DNA from 2 places in the Streptomyces sp. NPDC127197 genome. Region 2 is predicted to be linked to the other one. Evidence: riboswitches for the same ligand, from Rfam matches in the RefSeq annotation. Region 2 holds a riboswitch; the other holds the start of a gene.
What was found. Region 2 has a riboswitch for S-adenosylmethionine ahead of ACFVJQ_RS02340 (aminotransferase class V-fold PLP-dependent enzyme). Riboswitches for the same ligand answer to the same signal wherever they lie in the genome.

Region 1 (4,205 bases), on a different contig from region 2:
AAGCGACGCAGCTTGCCCTGGTCGTCCAGGACGCGGGCCGAGATGCCCGTGTGGTTCTTCTCCAGATCGGCGATGACCTCGGCGAGGGTCGCACCCTCGGCGGCGACCTCTGCCTGCCCGCCGGTGTAGGTGCGCAGGATGGTGGGGATGCGGACGGTGACGCTCATGCGGTGTGACCTCCGGTCGAGTACACAGGGACGGCGGGGCAGCGCCCCAGGGGCGCGGGGAACTGCGCGACCAGCCCCCACCGGTCCGCAGCGTGAATTCGGCCTTCCGGCGGAGCGCCCCCGCTCATGCGAGGCCAGCCTCTCGGAAGGAGTCAAGGTTCGGGCGGATGGTGGCGGTCAGGCCGGTGCCGGCCACCGCGTCAAGGGTCTTCAGGCCGTCGCCGGTGTTGAGGACGACCGTCGTCAGGGTCGGGTCGAGTACGCCGTTCTCGATCAGCTTGCGCGTGACGCCGACCGTCACGCCACCCGCCGTCTCGGCGAAAATGCCCTCGGTCCGGGCGAGCAGCTTGATCGCGTCCACGATCTGCTCGTCCGTCACGTCCTCCACCGCACCGCCCGTACGGCGCGCGATGTCCAGGACGTACGGCCCGTCCGCGGGGTTGCCGATGGCCAGCGACTTGGCGATGGTGTCGGGCTTCTGCGGCCGGACGACGTCGTGGCCCCCCTTGAAGGCCACCGACACCGGCGAGCAGCCCTCGGCCTGCGCGCCGAAGATCTTGTACGGCCTGTCCTCGACCAGCCCGAGCTTGATCAGCTCCTGGAGACCCTTGTCGATCTTCGTGAGCTGGGAGCCGGAGGCGATCGGCACGACGATCTGGTCGGGCAGCTGCCAGCCGAGCTGCTCGCAGATCTCGTACGCCAGGGTCTTGGAGCCCTCCGCGTAGTACGGCCGCAGGTTGACGTTGACGAAGCCCCAGCCCTCGCCGGCCGGGTCGCCGATCAGCTCGGAGCAGAAGCGGTTCACGTCGTCGTAGTTGCCCTCGATGCCGACGAGTTCGCCGCCGTAGACCGCGGCCATGACGACCTTGCCCTGCTCGAGGTCGTGCGGGATGAACACGCAGGAGCGGAAGCCGGCGCGGGCCGCCGCGGCGCCCACCGCACCGGCCAGGTTGCCGGTGGAGGAGCAGGACAGGGTGGTGAAGCCGAAGGCGCGGGCGGCCTCCAGGGCCTGGGCGACCACGCGGTCCTTGAAGGAGTGGGTCGGGTTGCCGGAGTCGTCCTTCACGTACAGCCCGCCGGTGACGCCGAGTTCGCGCGCGAGGTTGTCGGCCTTGACGAGCTTGGTCCAGCCCGGGTTCAGGTTCGGCTTGCCGGCCACGTCCGCGGGGACGGGCAGCAGGGGTGCGTAACGCCAGATGTTCGACGGTCCCGCCTCGATGCGCTTGCGGAGCTCCTCGGCGTCGTACGCAGAGAAGTCGTACGCGATCTCGAGCGGGCCGAAACACTCCTCGCACGCGAAGACCGGGCCGAGCGGTACGCGGTGGCCGCACTCGCGACAGGACAGCGCGGCGGCGGGACCGAGGTCGACGGTGGGAGTGCTGGTGCTTTCGACAGTCTGCACAGCCATGTGAGGCGAGGCCCTTTCTCCTCATCTTCCTCACGACGCATCTCGCCGTGAGACGGAATTGGCACCTTCCCTAGCCGGGAGCCTCACCACGTCTGCGTGACAAGAACCGGCTGGAGGGTTGCCGGGGCTTCATCGGGCCGTTTCCCTCTGCCCCTCTGGATGAGCTGTATGTGGTTGTAGACGCAAACAACCCCCGACATGCGATGGTCATCAGCGTTGTTCAAGACTGTAACCGAAGGCCAGGACAGTTGAGATAGTCGTCCGAACCGCGAGATGGATCACAACCCCCTCGCCTGGAGAACGCAGAGGAGCCGCAAGCTGTGCTGGAAGAAGTCGAGCGCTGGCTGAGCACCCGCTCCTGGTCCCTGACCGATCGCCCGCTCCACAAGATCCTGGCCGCCAAACGCACGACGGGCCAGTCGGTCAGTGTCGTGCTGCCCGCACTCAACGAGGAGGAGACCGTCGGCGACATCGTCGCCGTGATCCGTCACGACCTCATGCAGCAGCTCCCGCTCGTCGACGAGATCGTCGTCGTCGACTCGGGGTCCACCGACCGCACCTCCGAGGTGGCCGCCGCCGCGGGCGCCCGGGTCGTCCACCGCGACGACATCCTGCCGCGCATACCGGCCCTCCCCGGCAAGGGCGAGGTCCTGTGGCGCTCCCTCCTCGTCACGAGCGGGGACATCGTCTGCTTCATCGACGCCGACCTGAAGGAGTTCTCCTCGGACTTCGTGTCGGGCATCGTCGGCCCGCTGCTCACCGACCCGGAGGTCGACCTCGTCAAGGGGATGTACGACCGTCCCCTCGGCACTGAGTCGGATTCGCTCGCCTCCGGCAAGACGGCGGGGCAGGGCGGCCGGGTGACCGAGCTGATGGCCCGTCCGCTGCTGAACATGCACTGGCCGCAGCTGGCCGGTTTCGTCCAGCCGCTGGGCGGCGAGTACGCGGCCCGCCGCTCGCTGCTCGAACAGCTCCCGTTCCCCGTCGGCTACGGCGTGGAGCTCGGCATGCTGGTCGACTCCCTCCACCTGGCCGGCCTCGACGCGCTCGCGCAGGTCGACGTCGGGGTGCGCAAGCACCGCCACCAGGACGGGCAGGCGCTCGGCCGGATGGCGGCGGCGATCTACCGCACGGCCCAGCTGCGGCTGGCCCGCGGCCATCTGATCCGGCCCTCCCTCACCCAGTTCGAACGGGTGGAGGACGGCTTCGAACCGCGTACGTTCTCCGTGGACACGGAGGAGCGGCCACCGATGGTGGAGATCGCCGAGTACGCCGCCCGGAAAGTGGCGTGACCGTTTTATGGGCGTTGTATACGGCCCCGCCGGGCGACCTTCCGTACGTTTGAGCGGATCCGGCTCGGGCTAGGTTGAGGCGTATGGCTTCAACGTACGGTGCTGCGCAGGTACTGGTGGCCTCCAACCGTGGCCCGGTCTCGTACGAGGTGCGCGAGGACGGCTCGCTGGCCGCCAGACGCGGCGGCGGCGGGCTGGTCTCCGGGCTGTCGGCCATCGGGCCGGACGCCGGCGCGCTGTGGGTGTGCTCGGCCCTCGGCGACGGCGACCGCGAGGCGGTGCGGCGCGGGGTGGGCGAGTCCGGCGTACGCATGCTGGACATTCCGGCCGCCGTGCATGCGGACGCGTACAACGGCATCGCCAACTCCGTGCTGTGGTTCGTCCACCACATGCTGTACCAGACGCCGCTGGAGCCGGTCTTCGACGCGGAGTTCCGGCGGCAGTGGGCGTCGTACGAGGCGTACAACCGCGCCTTCGCCGAGGCGCTGGCGCAGGAGGCGGCGCAGGGTGCCGCGGTGATGGTGCAGGACTACCACCTCAGCCTGGTCCCGGGGCTGCTGCGCGAGCTGCGCCCGGATGTGCGGATCGGCCACTTCTCGCACACGCCGTGGGCGCCGCCGGAGTACTTCCGGGTGCTTCCGGACGACATCGCCGGGCAGCTGCTGCGCGGAATGCTGGGCGCGGACCGGCTCGGCTTCCTCACCCATCGCTGGGCGGACGCGTTCACCGCGTGCTGCGAGGCGTTCGCCGGGGGCCTCGGGGACACCCGGGTCGGGGTGCACGGGCTCGGCGCGGACGCGGACTTCCTGCGGAAGCGGTCGCACGAGGCCGATGTGAACGAGCGGATGGCGACGCTGCGGGCGGAGATCGGCGAGGGCCGCAAGGCGATCGTCCGGGTGGACCGGACCGAGCTGTCGAAGAACATCGTGCGGGGCCTGCTGGCGTACCGGCAGCTGCTCGACGAGCACCCGGAGTGGCGTGAGCGGGTGGTGCACGTCGCGTTCGCGTACCCGTCGCGGCAGGATCTCGCCGTGTACCGGGAGTACACGGCCGAGGTGCAGCGGCAGGCCGAGGAGATCAACGGGCGGTACGGGACGCCGGGCTGGACGCCGGTGGTGCTGCACGTCAAGGACGACTTCGCACGGTCGCTGGCGGCGTACCGGCTGGCGGACGTGGCGCTGGTCAACCCCATCCGGGACGGGATGAACCTCGTCGCCAAGGAGGTGCCGGTCGTCTCCGACGAGGGGTGCGTGCTGGTGCTGTCGCGGGAGGCGGGGGCATATGAGGAGCTGGGGGAGGATGCGATCGGGGTGAATCCGTATGACGTGGTCGGGACGG
Region 2 (4,205 bases):
CCTGGCCGACGTCATCCCCGGCCGGATCAGCAAGATCCCCGGCGTGGAGGCGACGGACACGCACGTGGCGTTCCGGACGTACTCGCAGCACGACCTGGAGGCGGCGTTCGCCATCGGCCTGGACTCCTGAGTCGCCTGTCTAGACCACGGGCACGCAGCGGCCCTCCTCCGTCCGGTACTGCCACTTCGCGCCGTGCCGGACGAGTTCCTTCACAGCCTTCACGAAGCGCTCCACATGCTCGTCCGGCGTCCCCGCGCCGAAGCTGACGCGGATCGCGTTGAGGGACTTCTCGCCGGGCGCGGCCTCGGGGGCACCGCACTCGCCCTGGGCCTGCGGGTCGCTGCCCAGCAGGGTGCGGACGAGGGGGTGGGCGCAGAAGAGGCCGTCGCGGACGCCGATGCCGTACTCGGCGGACAGGGCGGCGGCGAAGTGGGAGCTGTTCCAGCCGTCGACCACGAAGGAGATCACCCCGACCCGCGGGGCGTCGTCGCCGAACAGGGACAGCACCCTGACCTCCGGGACCTCGGCGAGCCCCGCACGCACGGTGTCGATCAGGTGCCGCTCGCGGGCGACGAGGGTGTCGAAGCCCGCCTCGGTGAGCGCCTTGCAGGCGGACGCGACGGCGTAGGCGCCGATGACGTTGGGCGACCCGGCCTCGTGCCGCGCGGCGCTCTCGTGCCACTCCACGTCCACTCCCCCGTCCGCCCGCCGGGTCACCTTGCGGCTGGCACCGCCGCCCGCGAGGTACGGCTCGGCCGCGCGCAGCCAGTCGGCACGGCCGGCCAGCACGCCGGAGCCGAAGGGGGCGTACAGCTTGTGCCCGGAGAAGGCGACCCAGTCGACGTCGAGGTCCTGCACCGACACCGGGTGGTGCGGGGCGAGTTGGGCGGCGTCCAGGACGATCCGGGCGCCGTGCGCGTGCGCGGCCGCGGCGAGTTCCCGTACGGGCCACAGCTCGCCGGTGACGTTGGAGGCCCCGGTGACGCACACGAGGGCGGGGTCGTGGGGGTCGCGGTCGGCCAGGGCGCGCTCCAGGGTCTGAACGGCCTGCTGCGGGGTGCGCGGGGCGTCGAGGTAGCTGACGCGGGCGTCCTGCCAGGGCAGCAGCGAGGCGTGGTGCTCGGTCTCGAAGACGAAGACCTGGCAGTCGGCGGGGAGCGCGGCGGCGAGCAGGTTGAGCGAGTCGGTGGTGGACCGGGTGAACACCACTTGGTCGTCCGCCCGGCAGTCGAGGAACTCGGCGACGGTCCTGCGGGCGTTCTCGAAGAGGTCGGTGGACAGCTGCGAGAGGTATCCGGCGCCGCGGTGGACACTGCCGTAGTACGGCGCGTACGCCGCCACGTCGTCCCAGACCCGCTGCAGCGCGGGCGCGCTGGCGGCGTAGTCGAGCGCGGCGTAGGTGACTTCGCCACCCGTGACGAGCGGGACGGTGACATCCCGGCCCAGAACAGGCAGGGGGGAGCAAACGGACTGGGCGGCGGCAGCGGTGGAGACGGACATGGGTGTACTCCCGTAATCGCAGGCGAAGATGACCGCGCGAGCGGCACGGCTCAAGCGCGGGGAAGGATGAAAAGGGTGTGCGGAGGCGGGGCTCTGCGGCCCTATCGCATTCGCTTGCTCACGGAAGGCTCCCTCGACGACCAGGACCCCTGGTCCCACACTCGTTCAAAAGTGTGCGAGGGGTCCGCGCTTGTCGTAGACCTCGCTGCCTACGACCTGGTCTTCACCCGGGGCACCCCGCCACGGACGGAGGGTTGCCGGACAGCCGGCCGGGGCCTTTCAGCTGTCGCTCATGACCTGATCGGAAAACTACGTGACCTGATCGCCGAAGCGCAACTCCTGTCCGGATCCCGAAACGTTCAGGCGCTGCCGAACGCCGCGGTTCGGCAGCGCCCTGAAGGGGCGCGGGGCTGTGCCGATATACGGCTCCGCCGCGTGGGCGCGACCAGCCACGATGGCGCCGCAGACGATCGACGGCGCATCGCGGCTGTTCCATCGGAGCGCTTACGCGTTGCTCGCGGCCACCCATCGCTCGAGCGTCCGCTTCGCCGCACCGGAGTCGATCGATTCCGCCGCCTTCTCCATCCCGGCCCGGATCTGCTCGGTCAGCGGCGCAGCCGTCGGCGCCAGCGCCACCAGCGCCGCCGCCGAGTTCAGCAGCACCGCATCCCGTACCGGGCCCTGCTCCCCGTCGAGCAGCCGCCGGGCGACCTCGGCGTTGTACGAGGCGTCGGCGCCGCGCAGCGCCTCCAGCGGCACCAGCTCGATCCCGACGTCCCGCGGGTCGAGGCTCTCCTCGGTCACCTTGCCGTCCCGGACGACCCAGACCCGGGAGGTGGACGCGGTCGTCAGCTCGTCGAGGCCGTCGTCGCCGCGGAACACCAGGGAGGAGTTGCCGCGCTCGGCGAAGACGCCGGCCACGATGGGCGCCATCCTGAGGTCGGCGACGCCCACCGCCTGTGCCTTCACCTTGGCCGGGTTGGTCAGCGGACCGAGAAAGTTGAACGTCGTCCGGATGCCCAACTGCCCGCGGGCCGCTGCCACATGACGCAGCGCCGGGTGGAACTTCACCGCGAAGCAGAAGGTGATCCCGGCCTCCTCGGCGACCTCCGCGACCCGCTGCGGCGTCAGCTCCAGATTGACGCCGAGCTTCTCCAGCACATCGGACGCCCCGGACGCCGAGGACGCGGCCCGGTTGCCGTGCTTGACGACCTTCGCACCGGTGCCGGCGATGACGATCGCGGACATCGTGGAGATGTTGACGGTCTTCGCGCCGTCGCCGCCGGTGCCGACGATGTCGACGGTGTCGCCCGGCACCTCGATCACGTTCGCGTGGTCGTACATCGCCCGGACGAACCCGGCGATCTCCTCGACGGTCTCGCCCTTGGCGCGCAGTGCCACCGCGAACCCGGCGATCTGGGCGTCCGTCGCCTCGCCACGCATGATCAGGTCCATCGCCCAGGCGGTGTCGTCCGCGCTGAGGTCGCGGCCCTGAAGCAGGCCGTTCAGCAGGGCGGGCCAGGAACGGCCCGCCGCGGTGTCGCCTCCAGCGGGGGTCACAGCGCTCATAAGCCGCTCCTGGGTCAGTCCCGTACACCGGGACACGAGTCTCGAACAGGTCCACCCTATCCAGCCGCGGGCACGGCGAAGGGCCCCGTCCGAACAACGGACGGGGCCCTTCGCCGTGGCGTGGCGAACGCAGTGATCAGTGGTGGCCGTGGCCGCTCGTGATCTCCCTGTACTCCTCGACGGTGGGCTTGGGGATCTGGGCGTCCTCGCCGTAGTACGCCTTGCTGAGCTTGGCGCGCAGCTTCTCGGAGCCCTTCACCTTGCGCTCGACACCGTGCTCGTCGACCGTCGGGCCGATCTCGGCCGGCTGGTACTGCTCGTGCGCCGTGATCGTGTGCAGCTGCTCCTGGCTGAGCGGCTCGTGCACCTCGATGAACTCACCGTGCGGCAGGCGCTTGATCGTGCCGGTCTCCCGGCCGTGCAGCACCTTGTCCCGGTCCCGGCGCTGCAGGCCGAGGCAGATCCGCTTGGTGACGATGAACGCGATGACCGGTCCGGCGAAGAAGCCGATCCGGACGAACCAGGTGACCGCGTTGATCGACAGGTGGAAGTGGGTGGCGATCAGGTCGTTGCCACCGCCGACCAGCGTGATCATGTACAGCGTGATCCAGGCGACGCCGAACGCGGTACGCGTCGGGGCGTTGCGCGGGCGGTCCAGGATGTGGTGCTCGCGCTTGTCGCCGGTGATCCAGGCCTCGATGAACGGGTAGAGGGCGAGCACCACCAGGACCAGACCGAAGAGCACCAGCGGGATGAACACGCCCAGGACGAGCGTGTGGCCCCAGAGATTGATCTCCCAGCCCGGGAAGTAGCGGACCAGGCCCTCGGCGAAGCCCATGTACCAGTCGGGCTGGGCGCCGGTGGACACCTGGTCCGGACGGTAGGGGCCCATCGCCCAGATCGGGTTGATCTGCGCGATCGCCGCGATGGCCGCGATGACACCGAAGACCAGGAAGAAGAAGCCTCCGGCCTTGGCCATGTAGACCGGCAGCAGCGGCATGCCGACGACGTTCTTGTTGGTCTTTCCGGGGCCCGCGAACTGCGTGTGCTTGTGGTAGAAGACCAGGATCAGGTGGCCGACCACCAGGCCGAGCATGATGCCCGGCAGCAGCAGGATGTGGATCGAGTAGAAGCG

Region 1: another riboswitch for S-adenosylmethionine. It lies ahead of thrC (threonine synthase); the one in region 2 lies ahead of ACFVJQ_RS02340 (aminotransferase class V-fold PLP-dependent enzyme).

The regions. Positions count from the first base shown of each region.
Region 1 covers NZ_JBHXVG010000010.1:159,641-163,845, forward strand. Annotated here, with positions in the region: gene ACFVJQ_RS18200 (MoaD/ThiS family protein) at 1-167, opposite strand, end outside; gene thrC (threonine synthase) at 292-1,575, opposite strand; SAM riboswitch class I at 1,594-1,741, opposite strand; gene ACFVJQ_RS18210 (glucosyl-3-phosphoglycerate synthase) at 1,896-2,867, shown strand; gene ACFVJQ_RS18215 (trehalose-6-phosphate synthase) at 2,951-4,205, shown strand, end outside.
Region 2 covers NZ_JBHXVG010000001.1:489,772-493,976, forward strand. Annotated here, with positions in the region: gene ACFVJQ_RS02335 (Lrp/AsnC family transcriptional regulator) at 1-130, shown strand, start outside; gene ACFVJQ_RS02340 (aminotransferase class V-fold PLP-dependent enzyme) at 140-1,501, opposite strand; SAM riboswitch class IV at 1,683-1,799, opposite strand; gene trpD (anthranilate phosphoribosyltransferase) at 2,006-3,070, opposite strand; gene ACFVJQ_RS02350 (cytochrome bc complex cytochrome b subunit) at 3,207-4,205, opposite strand, start outside.